DNA from 3 places in the Enterobacter sp. 6722112 genome. Region 1 is predicted to be linked to each of the others. Evidence: predicted binding sites of a transcription regulator. Region 1 holds the regulator's gene; each other region holds the start of a gene.
The links. Region 1 encodes Fur, which represses iron uptake genes when iron is present. Its sites were predicted from a motif close to ATAATAATGAGAACNACTATCAA; they were not measured.
Positions count from the first base shown of each region.

Region 2: the regulator Fur is predicted to act here: its motif matches at 3,543-3,565, upstream of fhuE (ferric-rhodotorulic acid/ferric-coprogen receptor FhuE).
Region 3: the regulator Fur is predicted to act here: its motif matches at 3,964-3,986, upstream of AC4OVU_RS18765 (siderophore-interacting protein).

Region 1 covers NZ_JBZWGR010000007.1:1,104,633-1,110,813, forward strand. The annotation lists gene chiP (chitoporin ChiP) at 136-1,533, shown strand; gene chiQ (ChiQ/YbfN family lipoprotein) at 1,581-1,907, shown strand; gene fur (ferric iron uptake transcriptional regulator) at 2,050-2,496, opposite strand; gene fldA (flavodoxin FldA) at 2,788-3,318, opposite strand; gene ybfE (LexA regulated protein) at 3,474-3,761, opposite strand; gene ybfF (esterase) at 3,890-4,663, opposite strand; gene seqA (replication initiation negative regulator SeqA) at 4,847-5,392, shown strand; gene pgm (phosphoglucomutase (alpha-D-glucose-1,6-bisphosphate-dependent)) at 5,417-6,181, shown strand, end outside.
Region 2 covers NZ_JBZWGR010000007.1:1,846,259-1,852,439, forward strand. The annotation lists gene dcp (peptidyl-dipeptidase Dcp) at 107-2,140, shown strand; gene AC4OVU_RS10435 (YncE family protein) at 2,402-3,460, opposite strand; gene fhuE (ferric-rhodotorulic acid/ferric-coprogen receptor FhuE) at 3,625-5,793, shown strand; partial or broken gene AC4OVU_RS10445 (DUF1543 domain-containing protein) at 6,113-6,181, opposite strand, start outside.
Region 3 covers NZ_JBZWGR010000007.1:3,621,380-3,627,560, reverse strand. The annotation lists gene AC4OVU_RS18780 (methyl-accepting chemotaxis protein) at 78-1,598, shown strand; gene AC4OVU_RS18775 (methyl-accepting chemotaxis protein) at 1,838-3,397, shown strand; gene AC4OVU_RS18770 (PadR family transcriptional regulator) at 3,394-3,888, opposite strand; gene AC4OVU_RS18765 (siderophore-interacting protein) at 4,034-4,798, shown strand; gene AC4OVU_RS18760 (coiled-coil domain-containing protein) at 4,799-5,968, opposite strand.

The DNA.
Region 1 (6,181 bases):
ATTGATAATTCGCGTCGCGAAAAATAACCTAAAGACGGTAGTTAATTCGAGGGTATTTCTGACTACCCCTGACCACTTGGTCTTTTCTGTTTTTCGCCGTTTAAGGCGTTTTAATTCGTCAAAGAGGAATAATCTATGCGTACGTTCAGTGGCAAACGTAGTGCGCTGGCGCTGGCTATCGCCGGTGTGACAGCAATGTCGGGCCTGGTGGTTGCGCCAGAGGCAAAAGCAGCAGGTTTCATCGAAGATTCCACCCTCACGGGCGGTATTTATTACTGGCAGCGTGAGCGTGACCGTAAAGACGTCACTGAAGATAAATACAAAACCAACCTTTCTCACTCGACCTGGAACGCTAACCTTGATTTCCAGTCGGGATATGCCGCCGATATGTTCGGGATCGATATTGCAGCGTTCACCGCAATTGAAATGGCCGAAAATGGCGACAGCGGCCATCCGAACGAAATTGCGTTCTCCTCCAGCAATAAAGCCTACGACGAAGACTGGTCCGGCGATAAAAGCGGAATCAGCCTGTATAAAGCGGCTGCAAAATTCAAATATGGTCCGGTCTGGGCGCGTGGAGGTTATATCCAGCCAACCGGCCAGACGCTGTTAGCACCGCACTGGAGCTTTATGCCAGGTACCTATCAGGGTGCGGAAGCCGGTGCTAATTTTGACTACGGCGATGCGGGGGCGTTGAGCTTCTCCTATATGTGGACCAACGAGTACAAAGCGCCGTGGCACATTGAGATGGACAAGTTCTATCAGAATGATAAAAAAACCAAAGTTGATTATCTCCACTCGCTGGGGGCGAAGTACGACTTCAAAAACGATCTGGTGCTGGAAGCTGCTTTTGGTCAGGCTGAAGGCTATATCGATCAGTACTTTGCTAAAGCCAGCTACAAATTTGATATCGCGGGTAGCCCGCTGAGCACCAGCTATCAGTTCTACGGTACGCGCGACAAAGTCAGTGATGGCAGCGTAAATGATATCTATGACGGCACCGCGTGGTTACAGGCGTTGACCTTCGGCTACAAGGTAGGTCAGGTTGATTTACGTCTGGAGGGAACATGGGTCAAGGCAGAAGGGCAGCAGGGCTACTTCCTGCAACGTATGACGCCAACCTACGCCTCTTCCAATGGTCGTCTGGATATCTGGTGGGATAACCGCTCTGACTTCAACGCCGACGGCGAAAAGGCGGTCTTCTTCGGCGCAATGTATGACCTGAAGAACTGGAACCTGCCTGGCTGGGCAGTGGGTGCGTCCTACGCGTACGCCTGGGACGCGAAGCCAGCAGATATGGCTACGCCAGACGCCTACTACGATCCGAATTACCGTCTGAAAGAGTCTTCATACAGTCTGGATGCGATTTACACCCTTCAGGAGGGCCGTGCGAAAGGCACGATGTTCAAACTGCACTTCACCCAGTATGACAACCACTCCGATATCCCGAGCTACGCGGGCGGTTACGGCAACATCTTCCAGGATGAACGTGACGTGAAATTCATGGTCATTGCGCCATTCACAATCTTCTGATGAATACGCAGGCGGGCGAAATCCCGCCTGCATGGAGACTGCATATGATGAAAAAAATGGTAATCGTTGCGCTGCTGGCATCGGGGCTGGTGGCGTGTGCGCAGGATCAGGCGCAGAAAGAAGACTCCCGTCTGAAGGAGGCGTATAGCGCCTGCATCAATACAGCACAAGGATCGCCAGAGAAGATTGAAGCCTGCCAGAGCGTGCTGAATGTGCTGAAAAAAGAGAAAGCGCATGAGCAGTTTGCGACGCAGGAAAATGTTCGCGTGATGGATTACCAGGCCTGTATCCAGGCGCGGAAAAGCGGTAACGATCAGGAAGTGGCGAAGCGTTGCGATAAGATCTGGGACGAGATTCGCAATAACAATAAATAAGTTGCTTTATGCCCGGTGGCGCTGCGCTTACCGGGCCTACAACGGTGTCACAGCCCGTAGGCCCGGTAAGCGCAGCGCCACCGGACTTTTTTCAGGCAAAAAAAAGCCAACCTTACGGCTGGCTCAGAGTATGAACACGATATTATTTCGCGTCGTGCGCGTGGTCGTCTTCGCGGCAATCGCCTTCAGCGCAGTGACCGTACAGGTACAGGCTGTGGTTGGTCAGGCGGATGCCATGACGGGCGGCGATTTCACGCTGGCGTGATTCAATGGAATCATCGCTAAATTCAATGACCTTGCCACAGTCGAGGCAGATCAGGTGATCGTGGTGATGCTGCTGAGTCAGCTCGAACACGGATTTACCGCCTTCGAAATTATGACGAGTAACAATGCCCGCGTCATCAAACTGGTTCAGCACACGATAGACGGTTGCCAGCCCAATCTCTTCACCCATATCGATAAGACGCTTATAAAGGTCTTCCGCACTGACATGGTGATTGTCTGGCCCCTGAAGCACTTCAAGGATTTTTAACCGAGGAAGCGTTACTTTCAGGCCAGCTTTCTTTAATGCGGTATTGTTGTCAGTCATGCGGAATCTGTCCTGTTGCTAAACGATTCACTTCAAAAGAAGAAGTGACAGAAAATGCACTTGGGATAATGCGTCTCATTATAGAACTGCCATGGCTAAATGAAAACTGCAAGTCTCAAGCAAAGTATGCTTATAAAAACGTGGTATCACCAACAAACTTGTTCGATGGCACCCACTTTTTACCAGGGGGATATTGTACAGGTCTGGGCGAAAAAGTTAAAAGTTTGTAGCAATTAATTTAATCGGTTTTACCTGGAAAACGGGCGCAACCGGAGTTGCGCCGCAGGGATATCAGGCGTTAAGGATATCGTCCAGGTTCAGCTCTTCACGAACCTGCTTAACCCATTTTTCTACACGCTCAGCGGTCAGCTCTGGCTGACGGTCTTCATCAATGGCCAGGCCAACGAAGTGATCGTCATCTGCCAGACCTTTGGACGCTTCGAAATGGTAACCCGCCGTTGGCCAGTGACCGACGATCGCCGCACCGCGTGGCTCAATGATGTCGCGAATAGTGCCCAGCGCATCACAGAAATACTCAGCATAGTCTTCCTGATCGCCACAGCCAAACAGGGCAACCAGCTTGCCGTTGAAGTCTACTTCTTCCAGCGTCGGGAAGAAATCGTCCCAGTCACACTGTGCTTCACCGTAGTACCAGGTCGGGATGCCCAGCAGCAGGATGTCATAGCCCTCGAGATCTTCTTTGCTGCTCTTGGCGATGTCATGCACATCAGCAACGTCTTTACCGAGCTGTTTTTGAATGTTTTTTGCGATATTTTCAGTATTGCCGGTATCACTGCCAAAGAAAATGCCGATGATTGCCATGAGTAAAATAACCTCTTGAAACTTAATGGTATGGTGGCGCAAATTGTCCACGGATAAGGGCAATAATAGCAGAACAGGCAACCCTGCGGAAACAGCTATCACGCAGGACTGCACTCTGTGCTACATGAAAAAGGTAATATTGGGGATTTTCTGACTCACGCCTTGCCGCGTAACGTCTCAAGCTGGGCGATCAGCATCTCTTCGATCAGTTCGCTGCGGCTGATGTTGCGCGCGTCAGCTAACTCGTTAAGCGCATCGACGGCATCGGCATTCAGCTTCAGTTCGACACGCTTAAGCCCACGATTTTTATCGCGTTTAAGCTGGTTGCGTTTATTGATACGCAGCTGTTCATCGCGCGAAAGCGGATTCGTTTTCGGTCGTCCCGGTCGACGCTCATTCGCGAACAGATCTAGTGTCGTACGGTCCGTTTGTTCTTTGGCCATGATTCTGAGACTTCGGGGGAAACACGCCGCCCTGCTAATGCCCGGGCGATAAGCGCGCCATCATACATCACCCAAATCCACACGCCAACGACTGGAAGCCCGTCGTCTTCCGGTCGCTGGCTTTTTAATCAATTCGCTGTATCAGTAAGATAGCGGCGAATGGCGCGCAGGACGGCATCCGGTTTTTCCGCGTGTACCCAGTGCCCGGCACCCGCAATAACGTGAGCGCGAGCCTGCGGGAATTGCGCCAGCAGCGTGTCACGGTATGCATCAGTGACGTAAGGGGAGTTGCCGCCGCGAATAAAAAGGGTAGGGTGCGGCCAGGCGGGGACGGTTTCCCAGCCCACAATATGCGAATACTGATCCCACAATACCGGGACGTTAAAGCGCCATTGTCCGTCAACAAACGATTTCAGCAGGAACTGGACCACGCCTTCCTCATCAAGATGCTCACGCATAACGGCAGCCGCCTGCTGGCGGGTTGCGACACCCGCTTCGGTGACCGCATTGATGGCGGCAAAAATCTCATCGTGACGGCGAACGTCGTAATTGACGGGCGCAACGTCGATGACCACCAGCCCGGAAATTCGCTCAGGGGCCAGCGCAGTGAGCGCCATCACCGCTTTGCCGCCCATTGAATGCCCGATAAGCGTCGCTTTCTGGATATTATTCGCATCGAGGGTGTCCCGCAGATCCTGCGCCATGGCTGCGTAGGTCATCTCCTCCGAGCGCCCAGAAAGACCGTGATTGCGCATATCAACCTGGAGGATCGCGTGATCGGCCACTAAATCGCGCGCAAGCACACCCAGATTATCCAGGCTACCAAACAGGCCGTGAACCAGTACGATGGGAGAATTATTGTTCGGCGATTGTGCAGTTTGCGCTCGGGTATTCAATTTCATGGCAAAGTTCTTTTTTTAGGTTTGTCAGGTTAGGGTATCATGTTGACCATTCTGCCGCCCGGGGGCAAGGATCCAGTTTAATCTGACTTTTGCCGCCAACCTGGTTTGACGCTATCCGCTGTTGGGATTTGACCTTATAATCTCAACGACTTGTATTCAGATAAGATATCGCACTGGATTAAGATGAAAACAATCGAAGTTGATGACGAACTCTATCAGTATATTGCCAGCCAGACGCGGCATATTGGGGAGAGCGCGTCCGACATTTTACGGCGCATGCTCAAAATTTCCGCCGCCTCACAGCCCACTCCTGTCACTAAAGATGTCGTGTCTCAGCCGAGCGTTGTTGCACAAGTAAAACCTGCCGTCATGCCGGCAAAAGACAAAGTGCGAGCGATGCGCGAGCTGCTGCTGTCCGATGAATATGCCGAGCAGAAAAAGGCGGTTAACCGCTTTATGCTGGTGCTGTCTACACTTTACTCACTGGATAACAACGCATTTGCAGAAGCGACAGAGTCGCTGCACGGTCGCACGCGCGTTTACTTCGCAGGCGACGAGCAGACCCTGCTGCAAAATGGCAACCAAACCAAACCCAAACACGTTCCCGGTACACCATACTGGGTGATCACCAACACCAATACGGGCCGTAAGTGCAGCATGATCGAACATATCATGCAGTCCATGCAGTTCCCGGCGGAATTGATCGAAAAGGTTTGCGGTACAATTTAACCCTTGCATCAGAAGGACCAGGCAATGGCAAATCACAGCCGTGCAGGACAACCTGCACAACAACGCGATTTGATTAACGTCGCTCAACTGACCGCGCAGTACTACGTGCTGAAGCCGGTGGTGGGCAACGCAGAACACGCAGTGAAGTTTGGTACATCTGGCCACCGCGGTAGTGCGGCGCGCCACAGCTTTAACGAACCGCACATTCTGGCCATTGCTCAGGCCATCGCGGAAGAGCGCGCCAAAAATGGCGTCACCGGTCCGTGCTATGTAGGGAAAGATACCCACGCCCTGTCTGAACCTGCTTTTATCTCCGTGCTGGAAGTGCTGGCGGCGAACGGCGTAGACGTGATTGTTCAGGAGAACAACGGTTTTACGCCAACGCCAGCGGTTTCTAACGCTATTCTGGTACACAACAAAAAAGGTGGCGCGCAGGCTGACGGCATTGTGATCACCCCGTCCCACAACCCACCGGAAGATGGCGGCATCAAGTACAACCCACCTAACGGTGGCCCGGCGGATACCAACGTCACGAAAGTGGTGGAAGATCGTGCCAACGCGTTACTGGCTAACGGTCTGAACGGTGTGAAACGCATCTCGCTGGATGAAGCCATGGCCTCCGGCCACGTGAAAGAGCAGGATCTGGTGCAGCCGTTCGTGGAAGGGCTGGCGGATATCGTCGATATGGCCGCTATCCAGAAAGCCGGTCTGAAGCTGGGCGTGGATCCACTGGGCGGCTCCGGTATTGAATACTGGAAACGCATTGCCGAGCACTACAAGCTGGATCTG
Region 2 (6,181 bases), 740 kb from region 1:
TAGCACGCTCTCCGGCACGTCGTTAAGGCAACATTTGTATGACGCCATTGCAGGCCGGCGCAGGCTGGCCTACTCTGGGGAGAAATACCGTGCTCAGGAGTAAACGATGTCGGTCAACAATCCTTTTTTTGAAATTAGCCTGTTGCCTTATCAGGCGCCACGTTTTGATGCGATTAACGACAGCCATTATCGTCCGGCATTTGATGAAGCAATGCGCCTGAAGCGTGCAGACATTGACGCGATTATCGCGCAGCGCGCCGCGCCGGACTTTGACAATACCGTGCTGGCGCTGGAAAAGAGCGGGGCCATGCTGTCGCGCGTGAGCAGCGTGTTCTTCGCCATGACGTCCGCACACACCAACGATGATCTTCAGGCACTGGACGAGCAGTTCTCCACCGAACTGGCCGGGCTGGCGAACGATATCTGGCTAAACGATACGCTTTTCGCCCGCGTGGAAGCCGTCTGGCAGGATCGCGAGGCGCTGGATGCCGAATCCCGACGACTGACGGAGGAGATGTATCAGCACTTTGTTCTTGCGGGCGCGCGTCTGAACGCCGATGAAAAAGCCGAGCTGAAAGCCCTGAATACCGAAGCCGCCACCCTGACCAGCCAGTTCAACCAGCGCCTGCTGGCGGCGAACAAGGCGGGAGGGCTGGTGGTGGACAATGTTCACCAGCTTGACGGGCTCAGTGCGGAGGAGGTGGCTGCCGCGGCTCACGCTGCCGCAGAAAAAGGGCTGACGGATCGCTGGCTGATCCCGCTTTTGAATACCACGCAACAGCCCGCGCTGGCGGCGCTGTCGTTGCGCGAGACCCGTAAAAAGTTGTTCAGCGCGGGCTGGGAACGCACTCAGAAAGGCGACGAAAACGATACGCGCGAGCTGATCCGTCGGCTTACCGCGTTGCGGGCAAGACAGGCGCAGCTGCTCGGCTTTGACAACTATGCGAGCTGGAGCATTGCCGATCAGATGGCGAAAACGCCGGAAGCCGCGCTCGAATTCATGCGCGGGATAGTTCCTGCGGCACGCGGCAGGGCCGCGCTGGAGCAGGCGGATATTCAGAAGGTCATCGACGACGAGCAGGGTGGTTTTACGGTACAGGCCTGGGACTGGGCGTTTTATGCCGAACGTGTGCGCTCAGCGAAATACGCGCTGGATGAGTCGCAGATCAAACCCTATTTCGCGCTCAATACCGTGCTGGAAGATGGCGTATTCTGGACCGCCACGCAGCTGTTCGGTATCCGCTTTGTCGAGCGTTTCGATATTCCGGTTTACCACCCGGATGTTCGCGTGTGGGAGATTTTCGACCACACGGGTGAAGGCATGGCGCTGTTCTACGGCGACTTTTTCGCGCGTGATTCCAAAGCGGGCGGCGCGTGGATGGGGAATTTTGTTGAGCAGTCTTATGAGTTTGCCGCGCGTCCGGTGATTTATAACGTCTGCAACTATCAAAAACCGGCGAACGGGCAGACCGCGCTAATCTCCTGGGATGATGTGATTACCCTGTTCCACGAGTTTGGCCATACCCTGCATGGCCTGTTTGCCAGCCAGCGCTATGCCACGCTTTCAGGCACCAACACGCCACGTGATTTCGTTGAATTTCCTTCGCAAATCAATGAACACTGGGCCAGCCATCCCCAGGTGTTTGCGCACTTTGCTCGTCATTATCAAACCGGCGAACCGATGCCGGATGCGCTGCGGGAAAAAATGCTCAATGCGACCCAGTTTAATAAGGGTTATGACATGACGGAGCTATTGAGCGCCGCGCTGCTGGATATGAACTGGCACGGCATTCAGGAGCCCGTTGAAGACGTAGAAGCCTTTGAAGCCGCCGCGTTGAAAAAAGAGGGGTTGGATCTTCCAGCCGTACCGCCGCGCTATCGCAGCAGCTATTTCGCCCACATCTTCGGCGGCGGCTACGCGGCGGGCTATTACGCCTATCTCTGGACGCAGATGCTGGCGGACGATGGCTACCAGTGGTTTGTCGAGCAGGGCGGTTTGACGCGCGTGAACGGACAGAAATTCCGCGAGGCGATTTTGTCCCGCGGCAACAGCACTGATTTAGCTGAACTTTACCGGAACTGGCGCGGGCACGATCCGAAGATCGAACCGATGCTGGAGAATCGCGGATTGAGTGCGTAAGGCTTTTTTAGTGTGGGAACAGAACCGGGCGCGAGGCCCGGTTTTTTCTTTCCCAAAATGAATCCTTAATTCTGCGAAATTTGCAGGAGGATAGGGGTCAGCTTCACGTAGCTACACCTTTACTTTTACCCAGTAAGGATCCCCGCGACTTTAGAACATCTGGCGCTTTAACCCGGCTTTATCCGTTGGCCGGACTAAAGATACTGCTTCAGCGTCCACGTTTATAAGTCAGCCATCCCTCACAGGATGGCTGTATATTGTTTAATTTAATGAAATACGAACCACACTATCCGGGCCTTTCGTCGTGTTGTCGTCATTGAAGTCCTGCTTCACGGTTACGTATAACGTTTTACCGTCCGGTGTTACCAGAAGACTGTTGGGATGGCTGGTGAACGTCCAGCTGTTTTTCACAGCATAGCTCCCGGCGTCAAGCTGCAACACCTTCCTGGATTCGCGCTGAGTGATGAAAATTTCGTTGCGCTCAGCGTTAAACTTTATTCCCAGCGCATCGCCTTTAAGACGCTTGATAACTTTCCCGCTGCGCTCATCAAATACCAGTGTGGTTTTGGCTTTTGAATCATCAGTCACGAACAGGCGCCCGGTGGCCGGATCTTCTGCCATATTCAGGAACAAATACGCTTTTTTATCTCCCGGCGTCCAGCGCTGTTCGATTTTATACGTCTCCGGGTGAATCACCAGAATTTCACCGCCGCCATTGGCGGCATAAAGGCGGTCTGTCAGCGGCGAATAAATAATCCCCGTCACCCATTTCCCGGCATTTTCGATTCGGGCTTTTAGCGTCATGGTGTTGGCATCAACCACGGAGATAAACCCAGGGTCGGCAACGCCACCGATAAACAGTTGTCCCTTGTGGAAGAGGATTTCACGCGCACCAACCGGGTCGCCATCCTTGTCTTTGCCTTCAAACATCAGGCGCTGTAGCACCTTGCCGCTTTGCACGTCCACTTTCGATACCCCGCCATCAAGGGTGTTGGTGGTGTAGTAGACCTTGCCATTATCGTCCGCTGCCATGCCGAAGTTTTTCAGGTCGGTGTGGGTTTCACCTTGCGTGGCAAGCGTTGTGGGATCCAGTTTATAGAGCACCCCGCCGTTGACGTTTTTGAAACTCTGTGCGCTCGCAACGTACAACGCGTTTGCCGTTGGGGAGTAAACCATCTCATACAGACCGTCAGCGAGTTCGCGCTGCTTGAGCTCAGCCGAACCCGGGAGGGCTGCTGACGCCGTTGCGCTCAGGGTTAACGCCGCGGTAAGAATGCTTAAGCCCCATGTCTTTCCTTTTAGCCAATGGAATGTGTTCATTTTTTGTTCCTGTCATGCGCGAGCCGCGCTGATTTTGATAAATATACATTTATTTACATTTAACTTACAAAATTACCTGTGCATAATAAAGCAAATAATTATCATTTCCATTCTTATTTGGATGAATGATTTGCACATAACGACAACAACAGACAGGTAACATGATGATTTTTAATGGCAGGGCTAATCGCGCGAAAGCGCCCGCAGGGTTAATTCCTGCTTCCTTCTCACTTTCACTGCTTGCGCTGGCAATGTCCGCCGTCATGCACCCGGCACAGGCGGATGAAAATACGCAAGAACAAGAGATGGTTGTCTACGGTGACGGGAACGGGAGCGCCGACTCGCAGCAGGATTATGCGGTAAAAACCACGCGTTCAGGCACCAAAATGCTGCTGACCCCGCGCGATATCCCCCAGTCAGGCAGCGTCGTGACGCGCCAGCGTATGCAGGATCAAGACCTGCAAACCATTGACCAGGTACTTACCAATGCCACCGGCGTTTCGTCGCAGCAGGTTGATAGCGAGCGTTCCAGCTACTTTTCCCGCGGCTTTGAAATCACCAATTTCGCCTACGATGAGATCCCCACATCAATGGGCGACGCGTGGAATTTTGGCGATGCGCAGGAAGATACTGCCATTTATGATCGTATAGAGATTGTGCGTGGCGCAAACGGCCTGATGACCGGCGCTGGCGATCCGGGAGCAACGGTGAACATGGTGCGTAAACGTGCCGACAGTAAAACCTTCAGGGGCAACGTCAGCGCAAGTTACGGAAGCTGGAACAAACAGCGTTATGTGGGCGACATCTCCGCGCCCCTCAATTCCGACGGCAGCCTGCGTGGGCGCGTCGTGGCAGGTTATCAGGATCAGGACAGCTGGCTTGACAGATATGGCAAGCGCAAGAAATTTCTCTATGGCGTCATTGAAGGCGATGTAACGGAACACACGACGGCCTCGCTGGGCTGGGACTATCAGCAAACAAACACAGCCAACCCGACCTGGGGCGGATTACCCAGCCTGTACAGTAACGGCAGCCGTACCCATTACGATCGCAACGTCAATACCTCGGCAGACTGGACGGGATACTCCGTTGAGTCGCGTAAAGTTTTTGCTAACCTCACCCACAACTGGGATAACGGCTGGTCGGTGCGTTTCAATGGAACCCACGGCGAGCAAACGTTCAATGATACCCTGCTTTATGTGATGGGCAATCCGGACGCCACCACCGGAAAAGACGCATCAGGCTGGGGTAGTAAGGATCGCGGCAAGCGCACTCTGGACGCCTTTGATGCCTACGCCAGCGGGCCTTTTGAACTTCTCGGGCGTCAACATCAGCTGATGGCCGGAGCCAACTATAGCCGACAGCACAATGCTACCTTCAGCAAAGACGGGCCAATGGACAGTGCTCAGATTGGCATCTTCAACAACAGCTGGGACGGCAGCGTGGCCGAGCCGGAGTGGGGCGACTGGTATCAAAATGCGGATGATATCGTGCGGCAAAAATCGGCGTATACGGCGGCACGCCTGTCGCTGGCGGATCCGTTGTCGCTAATCGTTGGCGCACGTTATACCCAGTACAGCTCAGATGGCAGCAGCGGCGATATGCGTAAATACAACACCACCCCTTACGGCGGGCTGGTGTATGACATCAACGACAGCCTTTCCGCTTACGCCAGCTATACCTCAATTTTTGCCCCGCAAACCAAACGCACGAAAGAGGGTGCATGGCTCTCTCCCGTCACCGGTAAAAATTATGAAACCGGCCTGAAGGCAGACTGGATGGACGGTCGACTGACCACCAACGTTGCCGTATTCCGCATAGAACAGGAGAACGCGGGGGAGGAAATCAGCGGGGTATTCGTTAATGGATCCAGCGAACAAGCTTATCGCGCAACCAAAGGCGCAGTGAGCAAAGGCGCGGAATTTGAGGTGAACGGTGCCGTTACCGACAATCTACAGCTTACCTTCAGTGCGACCCGCTATGTTGCCCGTGATTCAGATGGCCGCTTCAACAGCTTTGCGCCGCAGACGCAGCTTAAGCTGTTCAGCCGTTACCGCGTCCCGACGCTTCCGGATCTGACCGTAGGCGGCGGCGTGAACTGGCAGAATCAGGTGTACAAAGATGTCACCGGTCCGGACGGCGAGACGCAGCGCCTCTATCAGGGCAGCTATCCGCTCGTCGACTTGTTCGCGCAGTATCAGCTGACGAAACAGCTGGCGGTGCAGGCAAACGTTCGTAACCTGTTCGACCGCGAATACTACTCATACCTTGATGACTCTGCCGTCTATGGCGAACCGCGTAGCGTCTCGGTAAGCATGAGTTACACATTCTGATCTAATCAGCTTATCTCTATCCTGGCCATCACCTGTTCCGAAATGCGCTTCGGCCCCACCAGCGGCAACGACACGGCGATGGCCGCCATGCCATTGCCATCCTGGTAACGAATAATGTGCCGGTTTGAACGGGGGACGAGCCTGGTGCCGGAAACATTGGATCAGTTAAAGAAGACGTATGTTGGATATGCAGTAAAACAGCCAGACGCAAAAGCGTAAATATTCAATGAACAGGACGCCCTCAGACTCGAGGGGAATCCTGAGCAATACTAAAAGGGGACCTGTTTCATCCTGAAGCGATGCGTCTCTTTATGCAGTTTCATGCGCCTATCGGTAAATATCCCTGCCACTCTGGAAGATCGCGGTGCCCTGTATCGCAGGGTGTCAG
Region 3 (6,181 bases), 2.5 Mb from region 1:
TAAAGATAAATTTTTTATCGCCGAAAAAACATAAGCCACAAAATTAACATTCAAATAACCTGCAAGGGATGCTCACTATGTCCTCTCCTGACTATGTCACCCAGAATGAATATCCGCTGGACGATGACACCACGCTTATGTCGACCACCGACCTCCACAGCTACATGACCCACACTAACGACACCTTTGTGCAAGTGAGCGGCTTTACGCTCCAGGAGCTGCTCGGGCAACCGCACAACATTGTGCGTCATCCGGATATGCCGAAAGCGGCTTTTGCCGACATGTGGTACACGCTGCAAAAGGGCGAACCCTGGAGCGGGATTGTCAAAAACCGACGTAAAAATGGCGATCACTATTGGGTACGTGCCAATGCGGTACCAATGGTGCGTAACGGCCAGATGACGGGCTATATGTCCATTCGTACCCGCGCCACGCAGGACGAGGTCGCCGCGGTGGAGCCGCTTTATAAGGCGCTCAACGAAGGACGCTGCAAAAAACGCATTCATAAAGGGCTGGTGGTGCGCAAAGGCTGGCTCGGCAAACTACCGGCGATGCCGCTGCGCTGGCGCGTGCGTAGCGTAATGGCGGTACTTTTCGCGGTGATGGCCGCAACGCTTGTTGCCAGTGCCGCGGGCTGGGCTTCGCTGGTGGCGGCAGCCGTGGTGATGCTGCTTGGCACCCTGGTGTTTGAGCAACAGATTGTCCGCCCGGTGGAAAACGTCGCACGGCAGGCGCTCAGGGTCGCTACCGGAGAGCGTAACAGCGTGCAGCATCTTAACCGCAGCGATGAACTGGGGCTAACGCTGCGGGCCGTCGGACAGCTGGGGCTGATGTGCCGCTGGCTGATCAACGACGTCTCCAGCCAGGTGGTGAGCGTGCGCGACGGCAGCGACAGGCTGGCGCAGGGCAATGAAGATCTCAACGACCGCACGCGCCAGACCGTGGCTAACGTGCAGCAGACCGTGGCAACAATGAACCAGATGGCGGCGTCGGTGCAGAGTAACTCTGAGACCGCAGCCGAAGTCGACAAGCTATCGATGGCCGCCAGCAGCGCGGCCACGCAGGGGGGCACCGTGATGCAGACCGTGGTGAAAACCATGGATGACATTGCCGACAGTACCCAGCGCATTGGCTCTATTACCTCGCTTATCAATGACATCGCCTTCCAGACCAATATTCTGGCGCTGAACGCTGCGGTTGAGGCGGCACGCGCGGGCGAGCAGGGGAAAGGCTTTGCGGTGGTGGCGGGCGAAGTGCGTCATCTTGCCAGCCGCAGCGCGAACGCGGCTAACGATATTCGCAAGCTGATCGACGCCAGCGCCAGCAAAGTGCAGTCGGGCGCCGAGCAGGTCCACGCCGCGGGACGTACTATGGATGATATTGTCGAGCAGGTGAAAAACGTCACGCAGCTCATCGCGCAGATCAGTCACGCCACCTCAGAGCAGGCGACAGGCCTGACAGAGCTGACCCGTGCTGTGGCAGAGCTGGACAGCATTACGCAGAAAAATGCTGACCTGGTCGAAGAGAGCGCGCAGATTTCCGCGATGGTTAAGCACCGGGCCGGACGCCTTGAAGATGCGGTTACCGTGCTGCATTAAGAAATGTATGCTTCGATAAAGCCGTTTATTCCTCCGGGATAAACGGCTTTTTTGTTTTTCAGAATAAGTTATGTTGTTAATGAAATATTAAGTAACTAAAAAAAGCGCCCGGTTTTTAATTGTTACAATCCAGATTCATTGAGAGTGAAAAATAAAAAAACGATCAAAGTCATAAAGTTAGCGTGTTTCCTGTCGATAACAGCGATCGTCTGAGAAATAATCACATCGATGGGGTAAATATGTTCATACATGACGTAAAGATCGGCACGAAATTATTTCTGGCGTTTGGATTATTTATTGTCCTGATGGTCGTCAGCGCAAGCTTGTCTCTGATGAGCCTGAATCGGGCAAACAATGGAATGCAAACCATCCTTACCAGCGACTATCCAACGACGGTAAAAGCGAACCAGTTAATCGACAACTTCCAGGAATTTATAAGCACGCAGCAGCTCATGCTGCTGGACGAACAGGGGACGTACACGGCGCAATCAGAGCAGCGTCTGAAGGCGATCAGCGAGCGCATCTCCTCAATCCTGAGCGAGCTGGACAACGCTCTCAAGGATAAAAAATCCCAACAGGTGCTGGCCGATATCCACGGCGTACGCCAGCAATATCTTGACTCGCGCTACCGCATTTTGCAGGCCGTGCAGAATAACGACCGTGCGGGCGCGATAAACGAAATGATGACCAACACCCTGAATCTGCAACAGTCCTATAAAGCGAAAGTGCAGGCGCTGATTGCGATCCAGGACCATGAAATGCAGAGTGCGGGCGAGCAGGTGGAAGGCGATTTCCGCACCAATCGTCTCCTGCTGGTCCTGATTACGCTTTTCAGCGTCGCGGCAGCCAGCCTGACTGGCTGGTTCATTGTGCGATCCATTACCCGACCGCTGAACGACGCGGTGAATTTTGCGGAGGCCATTGCCGATGGCGATCTCACCGGCAGCATTATCTCGCACGGTAAAGATGAAACCGGACTGCTACTCACCGCACTGATGGAGATGAAAACGCGCCTGCTGGAGATTGTGCAGCAGGTGCAAACCGGATCGGAAAACATCTCCAGCGCCGCCGCGCAGATTGTCGCGGGAAACCAGGATCTGGCTGCCCGCACGGAGGAGCAGGCCAGTTCCGTTGAACAAACGGCCGCGTCGATGGAGCAGATCACCGCTACGGTGAAGAACACCGCGTCCCACACCGGAGAAGCGACGAACCTGTCTGCCGATGCGGCTGCCGTGGTCAAAAACAACGGCGAGATGATGAAGCAGGTCACCAGCAAGATGCGCCTGATTAACGGAACATCGAACAGGATGTCCGACATTATCGACCTGATCGACGCCATTGCCTTCCAGACTAATATTCTGGCGCTAAACGCGGCGGTCGAAGCGGCGCGCGCGGGTGAGCATGGTCGCGGCTTTGCGGTGGTGGCGGGCGAGGTACGCCAGCTCGCGCAGAAAAGTGCAACATCTGCGAGTGAGATCCGCCAGCTGATTGAAAGCTCCACAAGCCAGACGCAGGACGGCATGAACCTTGTGGAGAAAGCCAGCGGGCTTATCAACGGCATGGTCGGCAACGTGGAGGAGATGGACGTAATCCTGCGTGAGATTCGCCAGGCCAGCCATGAACAGACGGAAGGCATCTCGCAGATCAACAGCGCGATTGGCCTGATAGACGCCACCACCCAGCAGAACTCCGCGCTGGTGGAGGAGTCCGTTGCGGCGGCGGCATCCCTTAACGAACAGGCGATGCACCTGAAAGAGCTGGTCCGGGTGTTCCGCGTGAGCGACGGCGTGCTGGCTTAATCCAGCTGGGAGATCTCCAGCGCCGCGCGGTCAATCACGCCGATAATCTGTTTCAACTGCGCGTCGCTGAGCTCTCCCTGATTAACCTTCAGATCCAGTACCGCTTTGAAGTTATCCAGCGCCCGCTTCATCTGCGGGTTTTTGCGCAGCTGGAACCCGACGGAGCGCGCCTTGATACGCGTCTGGATCTGCTCCAGCTGTTCCCGGTTGTCATCCAGCCATTGCTGTCCGGCGGCATTAATCGCAATCCGCTTCCGGCCGTTCTCTTCTTCGGTAATAGTGATAAGCGCCTGATCCTGCAAGTAATCCAGCGTCGGGTAGATCACGCCAGGGCTAGGCGTGTAATGTCCCTGCGTCAGGTTTTCGATCTCTTTAATCAGCTCGTAACCATGGCTCGCGTTGCGGGTCAGGATATCCAGGATCACCAGCCGCAAATCGCCATGACCAAAAAATCGTGGCCGGCGTCCGCCGCCGTCGTGTTCGTGTCGCATGTTTTTCCCTCAATTTGATATATCTAAACTATATCTAAGATATATTCAGATGTAATCTAAAAAATCTTGATTTCTTAGTTAATAGCAATCATTATCATTAAAAATTCATTCCGATATATCGTATTCACCTGAGAAGGGCATCAACATGGCATCTACCCGTTACCCTCAACGTGTCCGCAATGACCTGCGTTTTCGTGAGCTGAACGTGCTGCGCACTGAGCGAGTCAGCGCAGGATTTCAGCGCATTGTGCTAGGCGGCGAGGCGCTGGAGGGCTTTAGCTCTCGCGGCTTTGACGACCATACCAAAGTCTTTTTCCCGGCACCGGGCACCACTTTCGTGCCGCCTGTGGTGACCGATGAAGGCATCGACTGGGGCGACGGCACGCGTCCGCAGGCACGTGACTATACCCCGCTGTACGATGACGAAAAACATGAGCTGGCGCTCGATTTCTTCGTTCATGATGGCGGCATTGCCAGCAACTGGGCGGTAGAGGCTAAGGTGGGCGACAAGCTGACCATCGGCGGGCCGCGCGGTTCGCTGGTGGTGCCGGAAGATTACGCCTGGCAGCTGTACGTGTGCGACGAGTCGGGGATGCCCGCGCTGCGCCGCCGTTTAGAAGGCATCGCAAAACTGCCTGTTCGCCCGGCGATCCACGCCATCGTCACCGTGGGCGATGCGGCGTATCAGGACTATCTGGCACACCTGAGCGGGTTCAACATCACCTGGGTTATCGGCCACAACGAGCAGGCGATGGCCGACCATCTTGCCGCGCTGGCCGTGCCGGAAGAGGATTACTTTATCTGGCTGACCGGGGAGGGGAAGGTGGTGAAACGCCTGAGCCGTCAGTTTGAAAGCGACGCAATTGACCCGCAGCTGGTGCGTGCCAGCGCGTACTGGCACGCCAAATAATCAGGCAGCGGGATCCAGCTGCGCTTCGCTCACCTGATGTTCGAGCGAGGCGCATACCTCTTTCAGCGCTTTCTCCTGCTGGGCAAAGTAGGCTTCCATATTGCTGAGCGACGAGACGAGCAGCCAGGACTCTTCCTTCTCCAGCTCTGCCAGCTCGTTCACCAGGGTGTCGATTTGCTCACGCACCTGCGCCATCTTTTTACGAATACGTTCAAGGTCGTTCAGCCTGTCGCTCGCCATCATTGGTTCGAATCCTTGTTGCAGACGGGCGACCAGCGAGCGAATGGCCTTCACGTCGCCGCGCTGTTTGGCCTGGTTGAGTTGCACCATCATCCTGTTGGCTTCCTCTTTTAAATCATCGGCAACCAGATCCGGGTGGCATAGCTTGCTCGCCTGACGCCAGAGCCGCTTCAGCTCGTTCCGATCCTCTTCTGAGAGATCCTTGCCTTTACGCAGGCGAACTTCGGCATCATGATGCTGTTCGCGATACTTCTTGTACTCTTCGTTGGCCTCATCGCGCGCCTGACGTGCCGGCTCTTCTTCACGCGTTAAACCGGTCTCCAGCTCCATTGCTTCGGCCAGCAGGTTGGCAATCAGATTGCTTTGCTGCTGAAGATGTTTGCGCGCCTCTGCCGCCTGAACGGAATCCGCAGGCAGATCTCGCCAGCGCCGGGTGAGCGTTGTCAGAACCTCTACGGCCTGCGCCATATAGTCCTGGCAGCGGCGGTAATCCTCTTCCCGACGACGCGTCTCCGCCTGCTGACGACGCAGGTTAAGCTCCGCCAGCGTTTTACGCAGGGCGAGGATCTGCTGCATCAACGGCCCGAGGCGGGAGAAATAGAGATCGTTGAACTCATCTAGCTGCTGTACCCGGGCGTTACGGCGATCAATCAGATCGCGCAGACGCTCTTCCAGGGCTTTCAGCTCCAGCTTGCTGGCCGCCAGCTGTGGGTCACGCCACGGGGTAACGGCGCGCTGGCTTTGCAGCCAGGCGGTGATAGCGCGAAGGGCTGCGGTATAATTTTTCTGCTCAAGCGCCGCGACGATGGACAGGAGTTCATCGTCAAAGGCTTCCTCTTTGAGACGTTTCAGCTGGCTCCGGATGATGTCGTCATCTTCCAGCTCAATGGCATTTTTAATGATTTCTAGCCGTTTGATCGGTGTGCTCATGATGCCTTTCGCTCTGGAGCTTAAGTATTTGAGTTAAGGTTAGTTGTTGTAAAAGCTACAGGAAATAATACACACGGATGATGATCGGCGCGATGGGGGATTTCTTTAGTTTTTAGGGTTTGTGAAAGAGTGAGAGTTATTGAATCTTCCTTCTGGAACGGGGAGCACGGGGTTAAATGTGACCTTAGAGTTCACTTTTGAATGCGTGAACCG